Regions from separate parts of the Roseateles aquae genome, predicted to be linked through region 1. Evidence: predicted binding sites of a transcription regulator. Region 1 holds the regulator's gene; each other region holds the start of a gene.

Region 1 (8,038 bases):
GACAGCTGGCGAGTAGGCCGCAGCTTCTGCGCCACACTGTCTGTTGGCGGGCCGCCAAGCTGCGCCTCGGCGCCCAACGCTGCGCCCAAGAGTGCAGCCAACAGCGTCAATCGCACAGCAGCAGGACGGGGCAATGAGTAAGAAGGGAGTGTGGGGCGCGGCACGGCGTCGGAGCGGGTTCGGGCACCAGGGCCCGGGACGGACTGGCGCTTTGTAGAATTCATTATCCATGAGGCCATGGGCCATCACGATCCGCATAGCGCCCGCCCTGCCAAGGGACGCCTGGCCTGCCAACCCACATAGGCTGATATGACCGCCATCGAATGGGCCGACCCGGCTCGCGCCGCCCGCTTCCAGACTTGGTTCAGCAGCCTGGTCAATCTGCACGGACTTGACGCCAGCAGCCTTGAGCTGGCCAATAACGACGCCAGCTCGCGCCGCTATCTGCGCTGCCAGTCCGAGCAGGGCAGTCGCATCATCATGGACGACCCGGCGCAGCCCAATCAGCTCAAGCCCTTTCTTGCCGTCGCCGCGCAGCTGCAGGCCTGCGATTTGCATGCGCCAGCCGTGCTGGCCGCCGACGCCGAACAGGGTTTTGCCCTGATTGAGGACCTTGGCCGGCAGACCTATCTGCAGGCCTTGCAGCAGGCCAGCCCGGTCGAGGCCGACCGGCTGATGCGCGCCGCCATCGCGGCGCTGCTGCAGTGGCAGTCGCGCGCCGATGCGTCCCAGTTGCCGGTCTACGACGAGGCCTTTGTGCGCCGTGAGCTGCAGATCTTCATCGACTGGTGTGTCGAGCGCGAGCACGGCCAGCGCTGGGACGGTGTCGAGCTGCAGTGGTGGCAGCGCACCTGCGATCTGCTGGTGACAAACATGCTGAGTCAGCCTCAGCTGGCCATGCACCGCGACTTCATGCCGCGCAATCTGATGGTCTGCGCCGATGGTCCCGGCATCCTCGACTTCCAGGATGCCGTCTGCGGCCCGATCAGCTACGACCTGGTCTCGCTGCTGCGCGATGCCTTCATCTCCTGGGATGAGGAACGCGAGCTGGACTGGGCGATTCGCTACTGGGAGCAGGCGCGCAAGCTGGGCCTGCCGGTGGGCGACGATTTCGGTGAGTTCTGGCGCCAGCTCGAATGGACCGGCCTGCAGCGCCATCTGAAGGTGCTGGGCATCTACTGCCGGCTCAAGCACCGCGATGGCAAGCCCCGCTATGCGGAGGACCTGCCGCGCTTCTTCGCCTACGCAATCAAGGTCAGCACCCGCTATATCGAACTCTCGCCACTGACCCGGCTGCTGGAGAAGCTGCGCGGCTCGCTGGTGCAGACCGGCTTCAATCTGCGCTGAAGCGCGAGCGCGCATTCAGCGCGTCACACAACCAGCCGCCAAGAGCCAGGGGTCGTGGTCTTCGCCGCCAAAGACCTGCAGCAAAAACTCCAGGAAGGCGCGCGTTCGCGCCGGCATGAACTTGCGGGTCGGCATCGTGGCCCAGATCGTGAAGCTGAACAGGCGCCACTCCGGTAGCACGCGCTCCAGCGCCCCTTCCAGCAGCGCGTCGCCGATCACAAAGGTCGGCAGGCCGGCGATGCCCAGGCCATGCAAGGTCGCCGCGTAATTGGTGTCGATCGATGAGGTGCTCAACACCGCCCGATCGGGCACACCGCTGAAGGTCTCGTGAACCGTGCCTTCGCCCAGTCCGCCACGAACAAAGACGATGCCGCGCTGCAACTCGGGGATCGAGGGCCGGATCGAGTCATGCCCCCTGAGGTCTCGTGGGTGCGCCGGGCGCCCGCATCGATCCAGGTAGTCTGGCGAGGCGCACATGATGACCTCGGTACGCGCCAGACGCCGGGCCACGAAGTCGCCTTCGAGCGGGTGGCGAGAACTGAGGATGGTGATGTCGAAGGCCTCGTCCATCGTCGCCACCGGACCCGGCGCATGCAGCTCGAGGGTGATGTGCGGGTACTGCTGGCGAAAGCGCGGCAGGTGCTTGGAGAGCTGATGCACGGCAATGGCGGGTGGCACCAGCACGCGCAGATGGCCGCGCGGGTCATTGGTTGACGCCGACGCCAAGGCCTCGGCCTCCTCGACATCGGCAATGATGCGCCGCGCCCGCTCCAGGTAGGCTTCGCCGACATCGGTCAGGGCCAGCTTGCGTGTCGTGCGATTGAGCAGCCGCGCTCCCAGATGCTCTTCCAGCTCCGCGACCAAACGGGTCACAACCGCTGGCGCCAGATCCAGCGCGCGGGCGGCGCCAGCAAAACTGCCCTCGTCAATCACTCGCGCAAAGGTGCGCATGGCCCGCAGCTGGTCCATCAGAAGGCTCCCTTCAGATCGTCTTGCGCAGATTGGCCGGCGCGATCTTCAGCGCCTCGCGGTACTTGGCCACCGTGCGCCGCGCCACCTGGATGCCCTGCTCTTCCAGCATGCTCGAGAGCTGGCTGTCCGACAGCGGCTTCTTGGCGTCCTCGGCCGCGACGAACTGCTTGATCAAGGCCCGCACCGCCGTGCTGGATGCATTGCCGCCCGACTCGGTATTCAGGCCCGAGCCAAAGAAATACTTCAGCTCGAACGTACCCCAGGGCGTGGCCATGTACTTGGCCGTGGTCACCCGCGAAATCGTCGATTCATGCAAGCCGAGCTCATCGGCAATCTCGCGCAGCACCAGCGGTTTCATCGCCAGCTCGCCATGGGTAAAGAAACCGCGCTGACGATCGACGATGGCCTCGGAGACGCGCAATATGGTGTCAAAGCGCTGCTGGATATTCTTGATGAACCAGCGCGCCTCCTGCAACTGCGTGCCCAGCGGCGAATTGCTGACACCACCGCGGGTGGCGCGCAGCGCCTGGGCATAGAGCTCGTTGATGCGCAGCTTGGGCGCCACATCCGGATTGATCATCACCCGAAAGCCGCGGCCGGCCTTCTGCACGATCACATCGGGCACCACCGCCTGCGCCACATTGCGCGCGAAGCGGCGGCCCGGCTTGGGCTCCAGCCGCCCGATCAGCGCCTGCGCCTCGCGCAGCAGCGCCTCGTCGGCGCCGGTCAGGGCCATCAGCTTGCGGCTGTCACGCTTGGCCAGCAGCTCCAGATGCTGCTTGCAGATCAGGATGGCGACCACCTGGGCCTGGCTGCGCGGCAGCGCCCGCAGCTGCAAGACCAGGCATTCCGAAAGATCGCGGGCGCCCACACCAGCGGGCTCCATGCTCTGCAGCCACTTCAGTGCGCAGCGCAGCAGGCTGAGCAGCTCCTCGGCCTGCTCAGCCTCGGCGCCAGCCGACAGCGCCGCCGCAATCTCTTCCAGGCTGTCTTCGAGATAGCCATCCTCGTTCAACGATTCGATCAGCACATGCAGCGCCGCACGGTCCTCGTCGCTCAAGCCCATGCCGGCCATCTGCGCGTTCAGATGCTCCTGCAGGCTGATCTCGGCCGATTCACGGTCGCTGTAATCGCTGTCGTCATCGGGCGCAGTACCGCCGCTGTTGCTGGGCAGTTCGCGGATGCCGTCGAAGTCGTCGCCCTCGGTGCCGTTTTCCCAGTCTTCGCGCTCGGTCGTGCCGAAGTCATCGGCACGGATCTCGGCCACCGCCTCGCCATCGCCGGCCGCCTCGGCGCTGCTGGCCGCCTCGTCGCGCTGACTGGCCGACAAGCGCTCGGCCGGCTCCAGCTGCGGCGCCTCGGCGAATTCCTCGTCGGTCTCCAGCAGCGGGTTCTGCGCCAGCATCTGCTCGACTTCCTGATGCAGCTCCAGCGTGGAGAGCTGCAGCAGGCGGATCGACTGTTGCAGCTGCGGCGTCAGCGACAGATGCTGGGAAAGGCGTACCTGCAGTGAGGGCTTCATCGTCCGAGCCGCCTACATGCGGAAGTGTTCGCCCAGGTAGACCTTGCGCACATCGGGGTTGTCGACGATCTCGGCCGGCCGGCCTTCGGCCAACACCGTGCCCTCGCTGATGATGTAGGCGCGGTCGCAAATGCCCAGCGTCTCGCGGACGTTGTGATCGGTGATCAGCACGCCGATGCCGCGCGCCTTCAGGAAACCGATGATGCGCTGGATCTCCAGCACCGCGATCGGGTCGACACCGGCAAAGGGCTCGTCCAGCAGGATGAAGCGCGGCTGCGTGGCCAGTGCACGGGCGATCTCGACACGCCGACGTTCACCGCCTGACAAGGCCGGCGCCGGGCTGTCGCGCAGCTTCTCGATGCTGAGGTCCTGCAGCAGCTGTTCCAGCGCCTCATCGACACGGGCATTGGGCCAGGCCCGGCCCTGCTCATCGAGCTGCAGCTCCAGCACGGCGCGGATGTTTTCCTCGACATTGAGCTTGCGAAAGATCGACGCTTCCTGCGGCAGATAGCTCAGGCCGAGCCGCGCACGCTGGTGAATAGGCAGGCGCTGCACCGGCTGACCATCGATGCGGATCTCGCCGGCATCGGCACGCACCAGCCCGACGATCATGTAGAAGCTGGTCGTCTTGCCGGCGCCATTCGGGCCCAAGAGGCCGACCACCTCGCCGCTGTGCACATCCAGGTGCACGTCCTTGACGACGCGGCGCATGCCGTAGTGCTTCTGCAGGCCCTCGGCCTCCAGGCGGCTGCGCGCGCCCGCCTCCAGCGCTGGCACCTGGCTGTTCATGAGGGCTTGCGCGGCTGCAGCACGGTGCTGGGCTGCAGCGTCAGCGGCGGTGCGCTGGCCGCGGCCTCGGGCGCCGAGGCGCCACGCGGCATCAGCACCACGCGCACCCGGCCGTTCGGGTGCGGCGAGGTCTGGCCGCCCTCGACGCTGAACACCTCGGTGCGGTTGTCGTAGAGGATGACGGCGCCGGTGACTTCATCGGCCACCGCTCCGCTGCGCGTGCGGCGCACGACCGCATTGCCAACAAAGCGGATGGTGTCGGAGCGGGTGTCGTACTCGAGCTGTTCGGCATGGCCCTCGATGGCCTCACCTGGAACATCTCGGGCCTGACGGAAGCTGACCGGCTTGCCCGCCTCGCCGCTGGCGTAGGCCTGGAAGAAGCCGTCACTGGCCTCGCGGACATCCAGCCGTTCGGCCTTCAGCAGCATGGTGCCCTTGCTGAGGATGACGTTGCCGTTGAACTCGGTACGCTGCTTGACCACATCGACCCGCCCGCCCTTGTCGGAGCTGATGTTGAGCGGCTTCTGCGCATCAGCGCGCTCGGCATGCGCCGGCATGGCCAGCAACAGGCAGGCCAGCAGCGCTAGCGTGGGGAGAAGGGTCTGGTTGGATTTCATACGGCACAGTTCTTGCAGGCCATTCTGCCATGCCAAAGTGCCGGCGAGACCCGCCGAACAGGGGGCCACGCCACCATCTTCCATTGCCATGTGAAGAAGGGCGCCTTTCCCCGATCCGGCTGGCGCCCTGCCCGGCGATCAGCCGCCCTTGCGAATGCGCTGAATCAGCGTGTCGACCACCTGCAGCGCGCGCTTGCCGGATTCAACTTCGCTGATGCGCAGGCCGGCCGAGGACATCGCCGGCGAGGTCAAGAAACGGCCCGCCACGCCCAGTGCCGGCACACCGTCGATCCGGTAGTCTTCCGACAGCTTCTTGGCCTGCATGCACTTCGTGTTCACAGTAAAGGAGTTGAAGCTTTCTTCGAACTTGGCCGGGTCCACGCCGAGCTTGGCGACAAAGCCGGCCACGGTCTTCACATCGTCCAGGCTCTGGCCGTAGCGATGGATGGCGTCAAAGATGGCGGTGTGAACCTGCGCTTCCTTGCCCATCGCTTCCAGCGCAAAAAACACCTTCTGGTGGAAGGCCACATTGGCGCGGAAGCTGACATGCACCTGGCGGAAGCTGACGTCGGCCGGCAGCTGTTTGGCCCAAGCCGAGATCTCCGGCTCAAAGGCAAAGCAGTGCGGGCAGCCGTACCAGAAGAACTCGACGACCTCGATCTTGCCCGGCGTGCTCGGCAGCGGCTGGCCCAGGCGCTGGTAATGCTGGCCTTCAACAAAGCCTCCTTGCGCCTGCGCGCCACCGGACGCCGCCAGCAGACCCAGGGTGGACAGGCCCAGCTGGGCCGAGAACTCACGACGCTTCATGCTCATTCCTTGACTGACTCGTTTTCCTGGCTGGGCCAACGATGGCCGCCCGGCAGGGATGCTAAGCGATCTTGGCCGGGCGCGCCCGGCGCGGCTCAACGCTTCATGGGCACCAGATTCGCTTCAATGCCAGCGGCTTCCAGCTTGTGCTGCAGCGCCTCGGCCTCGTCGCGGGCATCGATGGGACCCAGCCGCACGCGGTAGACGGTGCGGCCGCTCTGTTCCTTCTCGAACACCTTGGCGGCAAAGCCCTGGATGGCCAGCTTGGCACGCTGCTGCTCGGCGTCTTCCGGCTTGGTGTAGGCACCGGCCTGGATGAAGTAGAGATTGGGATCGGCCGGCGGCGCGCTGGCGGCCTTGGCAGCAGGCTTGGCGTCGGCCTTCACCTCAGCTTTGGCTTCTGGTTTGACCTCGGCCTTGGCCTCGGGCTTGGCTTCCGCCTTGACCTCTGCTTTGACGTCCGCCTTGGTTTCCGGCTTGGCCGGCGCACTCGGCGCAGCCGCCTCGCCGCCCGGCGCCGGGCTGACCACGCCGCTGGCGGCCTTCACCGCGGCCTTGCCGGCCAGCGGGGCATTGGGATCCCAGTTCTTGTTGCGGGCGGCCTCTTCGGCGTCCTGCTCGGCGGTGCGCTGCGGCACCTTGTTGATGAAGGGAATCGGCACCTTGGTGATGTACAGCGCCACGCCCAGCGCAATGGCCAGGCCCAGCAGCAGGCCGACGATCAGCCCCAAGACAAAACCACCACGTTGCTTGTCGCCACCCTGAGCCATGCCATCTCCACAAATGAGGCAAGGTCGGCGCCGACATCGGCACCGCCTTGAATGCGCCGGATTCTAGTGTCGCGAGGCGACGCTCAAGCCGCCTGTTCGCGCGCCATCACATCCGGCGCGCTGACACCCAGCAGCGCCAACGCATTGCGCAGCACCTGGCGGGTCGAGGCCAGCAGCGCCATGCGGGCGCGGGTCAGGGCCGGATCGTCGGTCAGGAAGCGCTCGGCAGCGTAGTAGCTGTGGAAGGCGCCCGACAGATCGCGCAGATAGAAAGCGATATCGTGCGGGGCCAGGTCTTGCGCGGCGCTGCCGAGCATGCGTGGGTAGTCGGCCAGCTTCAGCATCAACGCGGCCTCGGCTGGGGCAGTCAGCAGCGTCAGATCGGCGGCGGCCAGCGTCGCCTCATCGCCGCCATCCTGCGCCCACTGGCGCAGCACCGAGCAGATCCGCGCATGGGCGTACTGGACATAGAACACCGGGTTTTCGTCGTTCTGCTTCAGTGCCAGATCGACATCGAAGGTGAACTCGGTATCGGCCTTGCGGCTGATCAGGAAGAAGCGCACGGCGTCGCGGCTGGTCCAGTCGATCAGGTCGCGCAGCGTCACATAGGAGCCGGCGCGCTTGGAGATCTTGACCTCCTCGCCGTTCTTCATCACCGTGACCATCTTGTGCAGGATGTAGTCCGGGAAGCCCTGCGGGATGCCCAGGCCCTGCGCTTGCAGGCCGCCGCGCACACGGGCGATGGTGCCGTGGTGATCGGTGCCCTGGATGTTGATGCACTGGGTGTAGCCGCGCCCGAACTTGTTGACGTGGTAGGCCACGTCCGGCACGAAATAGGTGAAGCCGCCCTCGCGCTTGCGCATCACGCGGTCCTGGTCGTCGCCGTAGTCGGTCGAGCGGAACCACAACGCGCCGTCCTTCTCGTAGGTCTTGCCGCTGTCGACCATGCGCTGCACCGCGGCCTCGAGCTGGCCGTTGGCATAGACGCTGGACTCGAGGAAGTAGTTGTCGAACTTGAGACCAAAGGCCTGCAGGTCCAGGTCCTGCTCGTGGCGCAGATAGGCGACGGCAAACTGGCGGATGCCGTCGAGGTCGTCAACATCACCCGAGCCGGTGAACTCGCGGTCATCGGCCTTGACAGTCTCCTTGCGCAGGAAGGCGTCGGCGATGTCCTGGATGTAGTCGCCGTTGTAGAACTTTTTGCTCTCGGGATT
Region 2 (8,038 bases), on a different contig from region 1:
GCTGGCGCTGGCTCAGCTCCTGCTCGCCGAGCTGCTGGCCGGCGTCGTTGGCCCAGCCACAGTAGTCGTCGAACATGATGCTGTAGGCAGCGTCGGCGCCATGGCGCCAGCGGCTGGTGCTGAGCTGGCTGTGCACGAACTTCAGGCTTGCGACAGCCTGCCACGCGGCGCTGTCGTCGCCCGGCGCCTCACCCTGGGTCCAGTACCGTGCCTGGTAGATCTGAGCCTGGTGCTGTACCTGTTGGCCCTTGAAATAGACCTGCTCAGGCCGCCAGGCGGCGCTGCTGCCCTGCACGCTTGGCTGCTCGACGATCAGCCGATAGGGCGGGCTCTCGCTGCAGACGTCGCCGCTGCACAGACGCAGCACGAAACGGTTCTCGCCGGCGGCCAGCGCCGCGGTGCAGCTGCCATGCTGCTGCTGTTCGCCCGGCTGGCCCACAGGCAGTGCCTGTTGCCCTTCGCAGACGGTGCTGCCCTGGTGCAGCAGCTGCCAATGATCACCGGGCGCGCCCCACCATTTGACCCAGCTGATGTTGACGCTGTCACCGGCCAGCTTGCCGACGGCGTCGATGTACTGGATCTGCGCGATGGCGGGCGGTGTGGCCTGCCACTGCAGGCTGGCCAGGCGGGCGCTGAACTCGCTGCGCCCACCAGCGGCCGTGGCGACGCTGAAGCGCGCAGCGGCGTCGGTTCCGGCGGCCCAGGCCTGCGGGCTACGCGGTCGCAGCAGCTGCGTGTCTGCGTTGAAGGGCGTCAAGGCGGACTGGATGCCGCTTTGCCAGCTGAGCGTCCTGCCATCCGCGCTTTGCGTGCTGGTCGCGCTGAGGGCGATGGCGAGCTGATCGACACGCGATTCGCCGATCGCCTGCGACAGGCTGCTGGCCAGACGCAGCTCCAGGGCGCTATCGCGAAGCTGCCAGGCGTAGCTGCGGCCTTCAATGCGCAATTCGCCGCGAATGGCGGCCTGCCCCGGCTTGCCACGCTCGACCAGCAGACCTGGCTGTTCGGCGCCGGGCTGCAGCACGCTGCTTTCCAGCTCAAGGCTCTGCACAAAGCGCTTGCCGGCCAAATCGCCATTGGCAGGGCCGAACAGGCCAAGCGCGTCATGGCCACTTTCGATGATGCCGCTGCTGACGATGGTCAGCGGCGCGGCGCTAACGGCGCAGGCCGCTAGCAAGAGCGGCGCCATCAGCGAACGGCGCATGACGGACTGCTTGATGGGAGGGATAGAGATTGCCATTGCATTGCCCGGTTAGATCCGCGTCACGCAAGCGAGGTGGCGGGTGCTTTGCTGCTCGCGGTGCTGGGAGTTGCAACCGCTGTATCGCCTTGATGCGGCGGCAGACGGTCGCGGCGTTACTGCTCAGAAGACAACGCTGCGCAGGCTAGCACCGCCACGGCGGCAACTCAATCGGTATCACATTGGTATTTACGAGCGGGCGAGCACCGCACCAATGATTTCTTGAGGAAACCTTGAGGTGCCAGGGCTGTCTGGCGCGCTCAGCGTCTCAAGCCGGCCCGCCCCGTTTTGGACAGACTTCTCTTAGCGACCGTGTGGCCATTTGGCCTTGCTGGTCGGCACCTTGGCGCTTTTGCCCTTGGCCTGCCAGAGCTTGAACGCCGAGGAGCTCAGTTCACGCTTGAGCAGCTGCACCAGTTCGCCCTGCCCCAGGCCATGCTCCATCAGCACGCGGTGGTAGGGCGGGCTGTCGGCAAAGGCGGTGGCGATGACGCGCTGAATCTCGTCGGGGCTGAGGCGGGGAATGGGTTTGGCCATGCCTGATTGTCGGTCAGGCGGCCGCACATGCGCCAGCCGTGAAGAAGTCAGCCGGTCACTTGGCGTGGAGTGGCCGGCTGCTGTCGTGCAAGCGGTGCGGCTTCAGGCGCCGCGCAGCCTGCTCAGCGCGGCTTTGTCGTCGGCATTGAGCTGCTCGGGGCGCAGGTTCTTGATCAATTCAGCGGCACCGGCCTTGTCGCCGCTGGCATTGAGCGCACTGGCCAGATGCAGGCGGATGCTGGGCACCGTTGGGGCCAGATTGAAGGCGCTGCGCAGCAGCTTGGTGGCGGCTTCCTGTTTGCCGGCTTGAGCCAGGGCCAGGGCCAGGGTGTCCATCGCATTGGGATGATTGCCCGTCATCGCGACGGCCTGTTGCGCGACCTCGACGGCGCCGGGCTTTTTGCTCTGCACCAGCGCCCATGCATAGTCGTTGAGCAGCGCCCCGTTGTTAGGTGCCAACTCGACAGCGCGCTTCCAGTAGTCAAGGCTGGCCTCGACTTGGCCGTTGGCCATGGCACGCTGGGCTGCAAATTGCAGCACGCCAGGATGCTTGGGCAGATTGCGCAGCAGGGTCGCGAGTTCACTCTCCGCGGCGGGCTGACGTTTGGCTTGATCCAGGACGCTGATGCGTGCAATGGCCGCGGCCGGTATCGCACCAGCCTTGACGGCTTCGCTGTATTGCTTCAACGCGTCGTCCAACTTGCCTTGGCGCAGCAGCACCTCACCTTCGAGCAACAGCGCCTCATTCTTCAGCTTTTCCTGCTGGCCCATTTGCTTGGCCACACTGATGGCCTCGCTGGGCTTGTCTTTGGCCACCAGGAGTGCCAGCGCGCGGTAGGCGCGGGCGTCGGTCGGATGGCTGGTCAACAGGCTGCGCAGCAGCGAGGCAGCCTCGTTGTGGCGGTTGGCGCCGGCCTCCATCTCGGCCAATTGCAGCTTCCAGTCATTGCGCAAGGGGCTGGCAGCCACGGCTTTGCGCCATGCCTCCAGCGCCGGGCTTTGCTTGCCCAGACGCTGGTAGGTAGTGGCCAGCAAGGCAACGGCAGTGGCTGGCGCGTTGTTGGCGGACGCGCCCGATTCCGCGGTGCTGATGGCCTTCTCGGGCTTGCCCGCCAGCAGATAGGCTTCGACAACCGTGTCTCGCAACTGGATGTCGTCGGGGAACTGGCTCAGCCCTTGCTCAAGCACGCTCAGCGGCGACGGGTCCGTTTGTCCGGCGCGTTCGAGTTGGGCCGCATAGGCCATGAATGTCTGCGCCGGGCTGCCCTTGGTCTTGACGGCTTGCGCATAGCGAGTCAGCAACTCGGCGCGCTGTGCTTCATTGCTTGCCAGCAACTCCAGCGCCGATAGCGCAGGTGCGTAGGCAGGGTTCTTGTCGAGCACGGTTTGAACCTGCTTGCGCGCACCATCCGCATCACCCTGGGCGCGCAGCACTGCAGCCAGGGACAGCCGCGTTTGTGCTTGCTCAGGCTGTGCCTTGACCATGTCCTCGGCAAACTTGCGGGCCTCTGCAGGTTTCCCCAGGCGCAACACGGTGGCGATGATGCGGTCCTGCAGGCCTTGGTCGGTCGTGGCCTCGGCGGCGCGCTGCAGCAGTCCGAGGGTGGCTTCGGATTTGCCGCCCTGCAACTCGGCCATGCGCAGCAGGCTGTAGGCGTCTTTGGGGTCGCTCTTCAACAGGGCTTCCAAGGCCTGTGTGGCCAAACGGGCGTCGCGGCGCTGCAAGGCAACATCGGCCTTCAGCGACAGCAGCTGCTTGTTCTCGGCATCGAGCGCCAGACCATTGCGAATCATGTCATTCGCGTCGTTCAGGCGGCCGCTGCGCAAGTACGACTGGGCCAGCAACTGGATGCGCTGAATGGAGTTCGGGTGCTTTTTGCCGATCGACAGCAAGCGCTTTTCGGCCATCAGCGTCTCGCCCTTCTGCAGCTCGGCAGAGGCGGCAATCAGCGTCGCCGGTAGGTGGTCAGGTACACCCGCAAGTACCTTCAGCGCCGACGCGTGGGCCTCTTCGTAGCGCCCGGCCCGCGCCATCAGTGCCGCGTTCAGATACTGGGTCCAGAAATAGCCAGGAGCCTGCTTGCGCAGCTTGTCGCGTTGAGCCGTCGCTTCCTCGATGCGGCCGGCGTTGAGCAAGGCCTCGCCGTATTCACCGATCAGGCCGCGGTTCCAGGGGGCCGCCTCATGCGCCTTCTGAATGGTCTTCAAAGCTTGTTCCCGCTGGCCCAGCGAGGACTGGACGCGGCTGGTCGCGCGCAAGACCCACCAGTTGGCGGGCCCTTGTGCGTTCACGGCTTCCAGCTCAGCCAGGGCCTTTTCGCGCTGGCCATCGGCCAGCAGCAACTGGGCCTTGGCCAAGGACGCGGTGGGCGAAGGCGTGACGTCTTTCAGCTCCTCGCGCGCCTTGTCCGGGTGCTGCAGGGCCAGATGACCCAAGGCCAGCACCGCGTGCAATTCGCTATTGGCCGCCGGCGTGCTCAGCTTGCGATCGTGAAACTCCTGGTCAAGCTTGGCCACATCCATGCGGTCCAGCATCAGCAACGCGATGCGCGGTACCAGTTCGTCCTTGGGCGTGCTCTTCAGCGCCTGGCGCAGCTGGTGCTCGGCACCCAGCGTGTCGCCGGTGCGCTCCAGCGCGTCCGCGAGGGCGATGCGTACCTCGAGCGAATCGGGCTGGGCTTGGGCGGCATTCTTCAGCTCCACCACGGCTGTGGCGTATTCGCCCTTGCTCAAGCTCTGCTGGCCCTGAGCGAAGTGATCTGGCTTGCTGCAGGCCAGCAGCAGCGCCAGGCTCAGCAGGCTGAGGCGGCCGGCATGGCGTGGCAGACGGTGGGCGGTTTGGGTGCTGCGGAGTGTCTGAGGCATGGGCGATTCCATGAGCGAAGGCCACAAGGACAAAGGCCCGCTATTCGCGGGCCCGGCGTAAAAAAGGCGCCCCGGGAGGCGCCTTCATCTTACAAGCCAGCTCAGGCTGCCTTGGCCTTGCGGCGGCGGCTCAGGCCAACGCCGGCCAGTGCCAGACCGACCAGGGCCAGCGATGCGGGCTCAGGCAGGGTGGTGTCGCCAGGGCCGCCGGAGACGGTACCGAAGCCGTCCAGGTAGACGTAACCAGCGTGGCCGCCGTAGGGGCAGTCAGCAGCCAGCAGGCTCAGCGTGTAGTCGTGACCAGCGGTGACGTTGATGGTCTCGTCGATCCACTTGGTGTAGAACCAGCTGCCGGTCTGGCTGAAGATCGCGCCGTTGGTGGCCGAGTTGTACGAGATCGTCGTCAGCACCGAGTTGGTGGTGTTGTCGGTCAGCGTGATGGTGAAGTTGTCGGAATCGGTCGCGCCGTGCGAAGCCTGCAGAACGGCAGCCCACGAGAAGTTGATCGACGTACCGGAGTAGTTCGTGACCTTCTGTTGGATCAGCGAAACGCTGTAGTTGTTGACAGCGTTGTTGGTACGCACGGCGTGGTTGCCGTAACGGACGGTGCTCAGGCCGGTAATGGCATCAACGCCACCGACGTTGGTGATGTCGTGCACGCCGTAGGCGGCGTTGTAGTAGGCGCCACCGGGCAGATAGTTGGCCGGGGTCAGGTCGGCCATATTGGCGGTGTTCCAGTAGCCAGCGCCAGTGGTCCAGCCGGTCAGGTCGCCCGACTCGAAGCCGCCGTTGTTGAAGCTGCCAGCGTGGGCAGCGCCGGCGGCCAGCAGGGCCACGCTCAGCGCGATTTGTGTCTTCTTGATCATGTCACTCACCTATGTTGATTAAACCGAAAGCGAGTCCCCGCCTGGGAACTGTAAGCAGTAGAGCAGCTTCCATGCCAAGGGCGTCCCACGTTCTTGGGGGGGTATCAAAAATCTTTTCAATTTCAACGACTTAGAAAGCAATCATTGGAGATATATCGCAACTCAAGACAGCGTTGTGACAGGGTTGTAAAGAAAGCCGACAGCGCGGGAGGCATACCGTCGGATTTAAGCAGCGCTCAAGTTCCTGTGGCGCGGGGCGCTATGTTGTAATGCCGCGCGCCGACTGGGCTCCCACCCCGGCGCCGGCGGGATTTGCCAATTTCTAGGATTGCCATGAACAGCCCTTTGCAACGTGCCATCCAGGCATTCCAAGCTCAGCAGTATGAACAGGCGGCCTCGGCTTTCGAGCAGGCGTTGAGCGCGGATCCCGATGACATCCAGGCCCGCGCGGGACTGGGCCAAAGCCTGTGCACGCTGGGGCGCCTGCATGAGGGGCTGGCGCTGTTGAACGAGGCCGGCGGCGATCTGCTGGATCTGGCCGAAGATGATGGCCAGATTGGCTATGTGCTGGAGATCGTCCAGCAACTGCAGCAATTCGGTGATTTCATCTCGTCCCATCAGCTCTGCGATGCCGCCGTGAAGCTGGCGCCGGAAGACGCGCGCGGGCTGCAGCTGCTGGCCGTTGCGGCAGCTCAGTTGAACAAGAAGACCGAAGCACTCGATGCCGCGCAACGCGCCGTCAGGCTGCAGCCGGACAATCAGATGTTGCAGGTACTGCTGGCCAGTGTCGAAGCCGATGGCGGCCAAGGCGAGCTGGCCGCCCAACGCCTGCAGGCCCTGTTAGCGCGGGGCCTGGCGCCGCGCGAGGCCTTTCGCGCCCACAAGGAGTTGGCCCGGGTACTCGACAAGCAGGGCCGTTTTGACCAGGTTTTTCCCCATCTGCATGCCTCGACCAAGGCCAGCCAGAGTCTGCCCGAGTACCAGCGTCATCCGGTGAATCTGCTGCCGATGATGATCAAGAGCCACCGGCTCGGGTTTGATCGGGAACTGCTGCAGCGCTGGAAGGGCGCTGCATTTGCCGCCGAAGCGCCGGCGCCCGTGTTTCTGATCGGCTTCTTCCGCTCCGGCACAACGCTGACACAAGAAGTGCTCGACGCCCACCCGCGTCTGCATGTGGCGGATGAGGCCGATTTCGTCGCGGCCATGCATCGCGAGTTGCATCGCCTGCAGCCCGGACCGGCGAGCACGGCCGACAAACTGCGCCGACTCGATCTGGACGGCATTCAGCATTTACGGGCGTTCTACTGGCAACGGGCCCGCGACCGGCTGGGCCCGGATCTGCAGACCGACGGCTTTGTCGACAAGTTCACGCTCAATACCGTCGATCTGGGCCTGATCAGCTGTGTATTCCCCGATGCGCGCATCGTCTTTGTGATGCGCGACCCGCGCGACGTGTGCCTGAGCTGCTTCATGCAGCTGATGGCGCCATCGCCGGCGACCGTCCACCTGCTGGGCTGGACCAGCACGGCCGAGCTCTATGCCCAGGTGATGGGCTGGTGGATGCATGTGCGCGAGTTGATGGCGCCCAGCTATATCGAGTTCCGCTATGAGGACACGATTGCCGACTTCGAGGCCACCTTCCGCCGCGTGTTCGATTTCCTGGGTCTGGACTGGGACCCGGCGGTGGCCAGCTTCCATGAGCGGGCAGCGAAGAAATCGATCGCCAGCCCCAGCCGAGCCCAGGTCGCGCAGCCGCTGTACAGCTCCTCGGTGGCGCGCTGGCGCCACTTTGGCAGCGAGTTCAAACACATCGAGGCCTTGCTGACGCCTTTCGTCAAGGCCTTTGATTACGAGGCCTTTTGATCTTCAGGCGCTCAGCGGCCCGAACACCATGCGCGCACGGCCTGCCTGTTTGGCCTGGTAGAGCGCCGCGTCAGCGTCCTGCACCAGCGTTTGCGGCCGCTGCTGCACATCGGCCACGCAGGCGGCAACGCCAATGCTCAGGCTGACCCAAGGACGCACCGGAGAGGCGGCGTGGGCGATGGCGGCCAGGCGCAGGCTGTCCAGGCAGCGCTGCGCGACCACCTTGGCGCCTTCCAGCTCGGTGTCGACGAGCAGCACGACAAACTCTTCACCGCCGTAGCGGCAGACCGATTCGATGCTGCGCCCGACACAGGCGCTGAGCAGGCTGGCGACGCGCCGCAGGCAGTCATCGCCGGCCACATGGCCGTAGTGGTCGTTGTATTGCTTGAAGTGATCGATGTCGACCAGCAAGAGCGCCAGCGGCTTGCCGGTGCGCGCACTGCGTTGCCATTCCTGGATCAGCAACTGGTCGAACAGGCGGCGATTGCCGACGCCAGTCAGGCCATCGGTGGTGGATTGGCGCGCCAGCAGCGCATTGGCCTCGCGCAGCCGCATTTCCTGGCGCTTGCGGTCGCTGAAGTCGGTGATGATGCAGACGAACAAATGGGTGGTGGCCGTCTTCACCTCGGCCACATTCATCTGCACCGTCAGCTCATGGCCCTCGCGA
Region 3 (8,038 bases), on a different contig from region 1:
AATGCGCGGGGCGTGCGCATCATGGGCGATCTGCCGATCTTCGTCGCCCATGACAGCGCCGACTGCTGGTCACGCCCCGATCTTTACGATCTGGACGAGCAGTTCCAGACCGTCACGGTGGCCGGCGTGCCGCCCGATGCGATGTCGGCCGACGGCCAGCGCTGGGGCAATCCGCTGTACCGCTGGGACCGCATGGCCACCGAGGACTATGCCTGGTGGACCGCCCGCGTGCGCCGGGCGCTCAGCAGCGCCGATGTCTTCCGCATCGATCACTTCCGTGGCTTCGCCGGCTACTACGAGATCCCCGGCAGCAGCCCCGATGCCAAGCAAGGCGTCTGGCGCAGCGGTCCCGGTAAGGCGCTGTTCGACGCCATCGAGAAGGCCCTGGGCCCGCTGCCCATCGTGGCCGAGGACCTGGGCTTCATCACCGACGATGTTCACGCGCTGCGCGACGCCTGTGGCTTCCCTGGCATGAAGATCCTGCAGTTCGGCTTCGGCGGTGACGGCCAGCACGAGTTCCTGCCCCAGATGTGGCCGCGCGCCGCCGTGGCCTACACCGGCACGCACGACAACGACACGGTGCTGGGCTGGTGGCACAAGGCCAGCGCTCGCGAGCGGGCCTTCGCCGGCGCCTACCTGGCCTGCGGCGCGCACGATGTGCACTGGGCCATGATCCGCGCCTGCTGCAACTCCGTGGCCAATATGGCGGTCTTCCCGATGCAGGACGTGCTGGGCCTGGGCGGGGAACACCGCATGAACGTGCCCGGCGTGCTCGGCGGCAACTGGGCCTGGCGCCTGCGCTGGGACATGCTGACGCCTGAACATGGGCGTGTGCTGGGCCTGATTACCGCGGCCAGCGGCCGGGCCGATGTCGGCCTGATGTGCCTGCCTTGAAACCGCTTTCTTAGCATGAAACCCGGCGTTCCCGACCCCGGGCCTCTCCGCTCGCCGGGCCGGCCAGGCTGGGTCATCATGCGGCGATGAACACGACCGAGATTTTTCTGATCGCGATGACGATCATTTTCACCGTGCCCTACCTGGTGTGGCGGCTCGGTGGCACCGACTATTTCGCGCCGCTGGTGGTGGTGCAGATCATCACCGGCATCCTGCTGGGCCCCGGCGTGTTGGGCAAGGCCTTTCCCGACTACTACCAGTTCGTCTTCAACCCGTCGGTGGTGCAGTCGCTCAACGGCATTGCCTGGTGGGCGGTGATGCTGTTCGTCTGGATTGCCGGCATCGAGCTGGACCTGAAACAGGCCTGGAAGCACCGCGTCGAGAGCGGCATCACCGCCGGCCTGGCGCTGGGCATGCCGTTGGCTTTCGGGTGCGTGGCGGCGCTGGGCATGGTGGCTGTGCCCGGTTGGATGGGGCCAAGGGCGCTGTCCTGGCAGTTCGTGCTCGGCGTGGGCATGTCCTGCGCGGTGACGGCGCTGCCCATCCTGATCCTCTTGATGGAGAAGCTGGAGATCCTGCGCCAGCCCATAGGCCAGCGCATCCTGCGCTACGCCAGCGTCGACGATGTGGCGATCTGGGGCGTGCTGGCGCTGATCCTGATGGACTGGCAGCGGGTCGGCAAGCAGCTGGTGTTTCTGATCGCCTTCGCCGCGCTGACCTGGGCGATGCGGCGGCTGATGCAGGCGATACCGGCGCGCGATCGTTGGTATGCCGGCCTGATCTGGCTGGCCCTGTGTGCCCTTGGCGCCGATTGGTCGGGCCTGCATTTCATGGTGGGCGCCTTCCTGGCCGGCGCTGTGCTCGATGCCGACTGGTTCGATCAGGCGCAGATGGACCTGTTGCGCCACCATGTGCTCCTGGTCGTGATGCCGGTGTTCTTCCTCAGCACGGGGCTGCGCACCAACTGGAACCTGGGCGGCTCGGCCGTGTTCATCGCGGCCGCCGCCTTGCTGCTGGCCTCGGTGGCGGGCAAGCTGATGGGCATCCATCTGGCCGGGCGCATCCTGGGCTGGCAGCCGGGTGAGGCTTCCATCATCGGCTGGCTGCTGCAGACCAAGGCGCTGATCATGATCATCTTCGCCAACATCCTGCTGGACAAGCAGATCATCACCAGCGAGACCTTCACCGCGCTGCTCTTGATGGCCGTGGCCAGCACCATGCTGACGGTGCCGGTGGTGGCGCCCAAGCTGGCGCGTATCAAGGCGCTGATACACAAGAGCGCATAAGCACGGTCTGCATCAGCCAGCGTGGGCCGTGGCAAGCGCCAGCCAGGCCTAGCGGCGGGCTGGCCGGCTCAGCCCGGGCGGCGTGCCCGCTTGACGCTATACATCGCCGCGTCGCTGCGCTCCAGCCATTGCTCCAGCGATTCGCCGGGCTGCCACTGGGCCAGACCCAGGCTGATGCTGACGCGCAAGCCCGGTGCGATGGCCTGCCAGTCATGGGCTTGCACGCTGGCCTGAAGCCGGCCGCAGATCTGCTGGGCCTGCGCCAGCCCCACATCGACCAGCAGCAGCACGAACTCGTCGCCGGCCAGCCGCGCCGGCAGGTCCTGCTCGCGCAGATGTTCACGCAGCAGCTGGGCCAGGGTGCGCAGCACCGCGTCGCCGACGCCGTGCGAGAACCCGTCATTGACCTGCTTGAAGTGGTCCACGTCGATCAGCGCCAGGCAGGGCGCGATGGCGTGCTCGCCCAGCAGCAGCAGGCGCAGATGCTGCTCGAAATGGCGGCGATTGGGCAGGCCGGTCAGCGTGTCCTTCATGGCCAGCTGTTCCATCTGCTGCGAGCGCCGCTCCAGGTGTTGGACATCGCGGCGGTTCTGGCGCAGCTGCAGCTGCCAATCGATCACGTGGGCGCGGCTTTGCAGGTTCTGCCGCCGGCTTTCCTGCTCGTGGCGCGACAAGGCCCTCAAGGCCGCCAGCGCCTCGCGGTACTTGCCCTGTGCCTCGCAAAGATGGCTTTGCAGCGCGTAGCCCAGCTGGATCAGGCCTTCGTGGCGAGCTTGTTCGGCGGTCACCGTCATGCGTTCCGCCGCGGCCTCGGCCGCCGGCCAGTCGCCTTGTGCCAGGCTCAGCTCGGCGGCGCACCAGTGCGTGGCCGCATTGGCCCAGGGCTGGGCCAGCTCGGCCGCCAGCAGGCGCAGATGATGCAGCCCGCGTGCGGCGGCCTCGTGCTCGCCGAGCCAGCATTGCAAGAGGCAGTGCGCCATCTCGGACTTGATCTGCAGCGCATGCAGGCTGCCGGGCGCCATGCTGTCGCGGGTGCTTTCGCGGGTGAGCTTGGCTTGCGTGAGCTGCTGCTGCAGCCTGCCAAGGGCCTGGCTGCTGCCGACCTGCTGGCGATCGGCGGCAAAGTCGGCCACCGCGACCAGCGCGGTATTGATGTGCAGCTCATAGGTGCTCAGCGGCGGCTGGCAAAGCAGGGCAATCGTGACCGCCTGCTGGTAGGCCTCTTCGGCGGCGGCATAGTTGCGCCCGCTGTAGGTGGCCACGCCTAAGGCATGCTGGGCAATCACCTGATGCTTGCAGGGACCCAACGGCTGCGTCAGTCGCACGGCAAGCAGCGCGCTCTCGACGGCATCTTCGTATTGGCCCAGGCGCGTCGCGGCAATCGCGTGGTCAGCCAGGGCCAAGGCCTCGCCGGCGACATCGTCATGGCGCTCGTACAGCATCGCAGCACGCTGGGCCAGCTCGCAGGCGCGGCGGTAGCCACCCAGCAGACGCAGCTCGCAGCTGGACAGGCACTGCATGGCCTGGGCCTGCAAGAGCTCATCGCCACTGCGCTGACCCAGCGCCAGCACCTGCTCGGCAAGCTCCACCGCTGCATGGCCCTGGCCCTCGTCGGCCAGGCGCGCGGCCTGGCGCAGGATGTCGGTGGGCAGGGGCGGTACAGCGTCAAACATCGGAAACAACAACGATTGCGAACAGCGAGTGGGCGCGGGCGGGCCGCGCGGATTCAGCGTTGCAGCCGCTTGGCGACCGGCGCCGGGCGCAGCCGGAAGGCGTCCGGCATGCCCGAGCCCAGCAGCGGGCGCAAATACAGGCGGAAGGCATCGGTGACATCGGTGCCGCTGGGGCTGATGAACTCATCCTCCATCACACGGGTCTTGCCGGCGACGGCTTCCAGCGGCAGCAGCTCGTAGTCGACCGAGTAGAAACCATTGCGCTTGATGGCCACCGAGCCATCACGGTCGCCCCACATCGCGAACTGCACCGCCTTCTCGCCAACCTCGCGGGCCTCGCGCTGATCAACATCCGAGACACAGCCGACAAAGGAGCGCTGCAGATAGCCAAAGGTGTCGCCACGCACACGCTTGATGCCGAGCTTGTTCTTGATTTCCTCGCAAAGCAGATCAGCCAGCGCGCCGGAGCCGGAGAGCTGCACATTGCCATGGGCGTCGTGTTCCAGATCCTTGGCCAACTGAGCGGCAATCGCTTGGCCGGACGCATCGTGGATGCCCTCGGACACGGCGATCACGCAGCGCCCATGGCGGGCGTACATGGCCTTCACATCGGCGAGGAAGCGCTCCAGCTCGAACACGCGTTCGGGCAGGTAGATCAGGTGCGGGCCATCGTCATCGAACTTCTTGCCCAGCGCGGAGGCTGCGGTCAGGAAGCCGGCGTGACGGCCCATGACGACACCGACATAGACGCCGGGCAGGGCGGCGTTGTCCAGATTGGCGCCGGCAAAGGCCTGGGCGACAAACCGTGCGGCCGATGGGAAGCCGGGCGTGTGGTCGTTGCCGACCAGATCGTTGTCGATCGTTTTCGGGATGTGGATGCAGCGCAGCGGATAGCCGGCCTCGCGCGCCTGCTCGCTGACGATGCGCACCGTGTCCGAGGAGTCATTGCCGCCGATGTAGAAGAAATGCCCGATCTCATGCGCTTGCAGCACCTTGAAGATCTGCTGGCAGTAGGCGAGATCAGGCTTGTCGCGGGTCGAGCCCAAGGCCGAGGCCGGCGTGCCGGCCACCAGTTCCAGGTTGTGGCTGGTTTCCTGGGTGAGGTCCACGAAGTCCTCATTGATGATGCCGCGCACCCCGTGGCGGGCACCATAGACCAGCTCGACGCCCTTGTGCCGGCGCGCCTCGAGCACCACGCCCACCAAGGACTGGTTGATCACGGCGGTCGGGCCGCCTCCCTGGGCGACAAGAATCTTTCCAGAGGCCATCGGCTGTTTCCTCATGAGCTTGTGCGAAACGCTTCGGCGACACGAGTGTGGCCGCTGCCTGACTATTGCACCACAGGCGATCGTCGCAATGCGGTTTCAATTTGCGCGCCGATCGCACCGTCTGAAACGAAGGCACACAATTTGGGGATGGACGCGATTCGTGCAGTCTGTCACGCTTCATGCTATTGACCGAAGTGGCGGTTCATGCCTCTTTGGCCATGCCCCGAATGCAGTACCAGGAGCACCCATGAAACTGAAATCGACTTTTTTGGCCACCTTGGGCCTTGTGGCCAGCCTAGCCGCTCATGCCGACACGATTGACTTCGGCGCCTATGTGCTGGACTTCGATGCCAGCACGGTGTTTGGAGCCCCGGCCTACTCGTTCAGCTCGAGCGGAGACGTGGTGGGCTTCGCCTGGCAAGTGCCCAGTTCGGTGCAAGTGGTCAGCATTGGTGGCGCTGCTGCGAATGCCAACTTCAACCTGCCCTCGTTCACGGTTCTGGCCAAGCCTGGCTTTGCGCTGAGCGGTGGCTTTTCCGGCTTCCTCGGCAATTTGGTCTTCAACGAAGTCGGTGGCAGCACCTCGGCCTCGGCGTCCGGCCAGCTGTCCGTGGATGGTGGCCCGGCGGTCAGCTTTGGCGGCACGCTGGGGCGCACGATCACCACAGCCTCACCTGGCTTTACCAGCGGCTTCTACGCCGGTAGCAGCAGCGCACCGGTCGGCGCCTTCAGCAGCCTGAGCTTCAGTGGCGGCGTGTTGAGCCTGTCCGCCAGTGGTGGCAGCTTCGCCTCAGTCATTGGCCAGCCGCAGAATGAGCTGAAGCTGAGCTTTGTGGCGACGCCGGTGCCGGAACCCCAGACCTACGCCCTGTTGCTGGCTGGTTTGGGCGTTGTTGGCGCCTTGGCCCGCCGCCGCCGGGAAGTCTGAATACCCTGACGTCAGAGGGTGGAGTGGGAAAGGAGCCTTCGGGCTCCTTTTCTCATTCTGGACGTCGCGTTGGTGGCGCACCTCATGTGGCGCCCTTTAGGTGGCGCACTCAGCGTGGCTTGATCTCTATCATCAGCACGGCGCGGGCCGGCACCTCGATGAGCTCGTCCAAACGCTGCTGGGCGCCGCTGATGATGTCGATGCCCTGGCTGCCGGCGGGCAGTGCCTCGGCGAAGCGGCGGCTGTCCAGGTGCTTGGCGATGTTGTTCTTGTTCAGCACCACCATCAGCGTCTGCTCGGGCGCGATGCGGAAGTAGACATAGCAGCCGTCCTGCGGATTGAAGTGCAGCAGACGGCCTTGGTGGATGGCCGGGCTGTGCTTGCGCCAGTTGAGCAGGTGGCGCAGAAAGTCCTGGAAGCCGGCCTGCTCGCTGCTCAGACCTTGGCCGCTGAAGCCATTGACGGCATCGCCGGCCCAGCCGCCGGGGAAGTCGGCGCGCACCGCGCCGTCGTCGCGCTCGATCGGGCTCGTCATCAGCAGTTCGGTGCCGTAGAAGAACTGCGGCGTGCGTCGCGTTGTTGCGATCACGGCCGCGGCCATGCGCATCAAGGCTGGGTCCTGGCCCAGCGCCGAGAAGATCCGGTTGGTGTCGTGATTGCCTCCGAATAGCACCATCCGGTCAGGCTCGGGGTAAAGGCGGTCGTCCATCATCGCCTCGTACAGCTTGCCCAGGCCCTGGCCGAAGCCACCGCCATCGGGCTCGATCAGCGCCTCGCGCAGCCGGCCATGGAGCGGAAAGTCCATCATGCTGGGCATGCTGCCGCGGTAGCCATCAGGGGCTTGCTGGCCGCGCAGCCAGTAGGCCACCATCAAGGCCTTGTCGCTCATTTCCTCGCCAACCAGGCTGAAGCGCGGGTATTCGGCCAGGATGGCGCGGGTCCAATCGCTCAGGAAGCGCTTGTCGGAGTACGGGTAGGTGTCGACACGCAAGCCGCTCAGTCCGGCGGTCTCTATCCACCAGATGGCGTTCTGGATCAGGTAGCGAGCGAGCAGGGGCTGGCCCTGGTTCAGGTCCGGCATCGTCGGCACAAACCAGCCATCCAGGAAGGCGCGGGTGTCGGCTTGGCTGGCATAGGGGTCCTGCACGGTGCCGTGGCGATGGTTGGTCTCGCGATAGGGCTGGGCGGGATGGATCCAGTCTCGCGTCGGCAGATCGGCCATCCACCAATGGCCGGAGCCGATGTGGTTGGGCACGATGTCCTGGATCAGGCCCACACCCAGCGCGCGGGCGCGCTGAGACAGGCGCAGGTAGTCGTCCAGGCTGCCCAGCCGCGGATCGACGCGGTAGAGGTCGGTGATCGAATAGCCGTGATAGGAATGGGCGGGCTGCCGGTTCTCCAGCACCGGCGTGGCCCAGAGCTGGGTGAAGCCCATGCCGGCGATGTAGTCGAGATGCTGCTCAATGCCGCGCAGATCACCGCCATGGCGGCCGCCGGGCTGCTTGCGATCTGCGGCATCGCCCAGATCGGGCAGGGTGTCGTTGGCCGGCTCGCCGTTGGCGAAGCGGTCTGGCACGACGAGGTAGATCGCATCGCCGCTGTCAAAGCCGCGGCGCTCGGCCGAACCGGGTTCACGGGCCTGCAGACGATAGGGCTGGCGCAGCAGCGGCTTGCCCTTCGCGCTCAGCACAATGTCCATCTGGCCGGGCCGAGCCTTCTTGCTGATCTCCAGGGTCAGGAACAGATAGTTCGGGCTGTCGCCGCGCTGGCTGCCCAGCAAGCGCACGCCGGGGTGTTGGATGCTGGCCTGCATCTCGGCTATGCCTGGGCCGTGCAGCATCAGCTGCAAGTGGCGCTCCTTCATGCCAACCCACCAGCTGGGTGGCTCGACATGGTCCAGGGGCGGCGTCGCATGGGCGCGGGTCATCAGCAGGCCCAGCAGCAGGCCTAGCAGCAGACCCAGCGGCAGGATGACAAGGCTGCGCGCGT

What was found. The regulator sigma-54, encoded in region 1, starts transcription at its own class of promoters, with help from an activator protein. The targets are predictions, from matches to a motif close to TGGCANGNAANCTGCTTT.
Region 2: the regulator sigma-54 is predicted to act here: its motif matches at 5,568-5,585, upstream of RQP53_RS21950 (PEP-CTERM sorting domain-containing protein).
Region 3: the regulator sigma-54 is predicted to act here: its motif matches at 5,290-5,307, upstream of RQP53_RS03120 (PEP-CTERM sorting domain-containing protein).

What each region holds. Positions count from the first base shown of each region.
Region 1 covers NZ_JAVXZY010000003.1:64,759-72,796, reverse strand. The annotation lists gene RQP53_RS09155 (LPS-assembly protein LptD) at 1-101, opposite strand, end outside; gene RQP53_RS09150 (aminoglycoside phosphotransferase family protein) at 310-1,347, shown strand; gene RQP53_RS09145 (LysR family transcriptional regulator) at 1,363-2,316, opposite strand; gene RQP53_RS09140 (RNA polymerase factor sigma-54) at 2,330-3,841, opposite strand; gene lptB (LPS export ABC transporter ATP-binding protein) at 3,854-4,630, opposite strand; gene lptA (lipopolysaccharide transport periplasmic protein LptA) at 4,627-5,247, opposite strand; gene RQP53_RS09125 (thiol:disulfide interchange protein DsbA/DsbL) at 5,386-6,054, opposite strand; gene RQP53_RS09120 (SPOR domain-containing protein) at 6,150-6,824, opposite strand; gene argS (arginine--tRNA ligase) at 6,908-8,038, opposite strand, start outside.
Region 2 covers NZ_JAVXZY010000012.1:4,860-12,897, forward strand. The annotation lists gene RQP53_RS21935 (carbohydrate-binding protein) at 1-1,204, opposite strand, end outside; gene RQP53_RS21940 (DUF2805 domain-containing protein) at 1,544-1,777, opposite strand; gene prsT (XrtA/PEP-CTERM system TPR-repeat protein PrsT) at 1,880-4,642, opposite strand; gene RQP53_RS21950 (PEP-CTERM sorting domain-containing protein) at 4,744-5,508, opposite strand; gene RQP53_RS21955 (tetratricopeptide repeat-containing sulfotransferase family protein) at 5,842-7,371, shown strand; gene RQP53_RS21960 (GGDEF domain-containing protein) at 7,375-8,038, opposite strand, start outside.
Region 3 covers NZ_JAVXZY010000001.1:719,205-727,242, reverse strand. The annotation lists gene malQ (4-alpha-glucanotransferase) at 1-894, shown strand, start outside; gene RQP53_RS03135 (cation:proton antiporter) at 981-2,180, shown strand; gene RQP53_RS03130 (GGDEF domain-containing protein) at 2,249-3,853, opposite strand; gene RQP53_RS03125 (6-phosphofructokinase) at 3,907-5,121, opposite strand; gene RQP53_RS03120 (PEP-CTERM sorting domain-containing protein) at 5,369-6,049, shown strand; gene RQP53_RS03115 (glycoside hydrolase family 13 protein) at 6,159-8,038, opposite strand, start outside.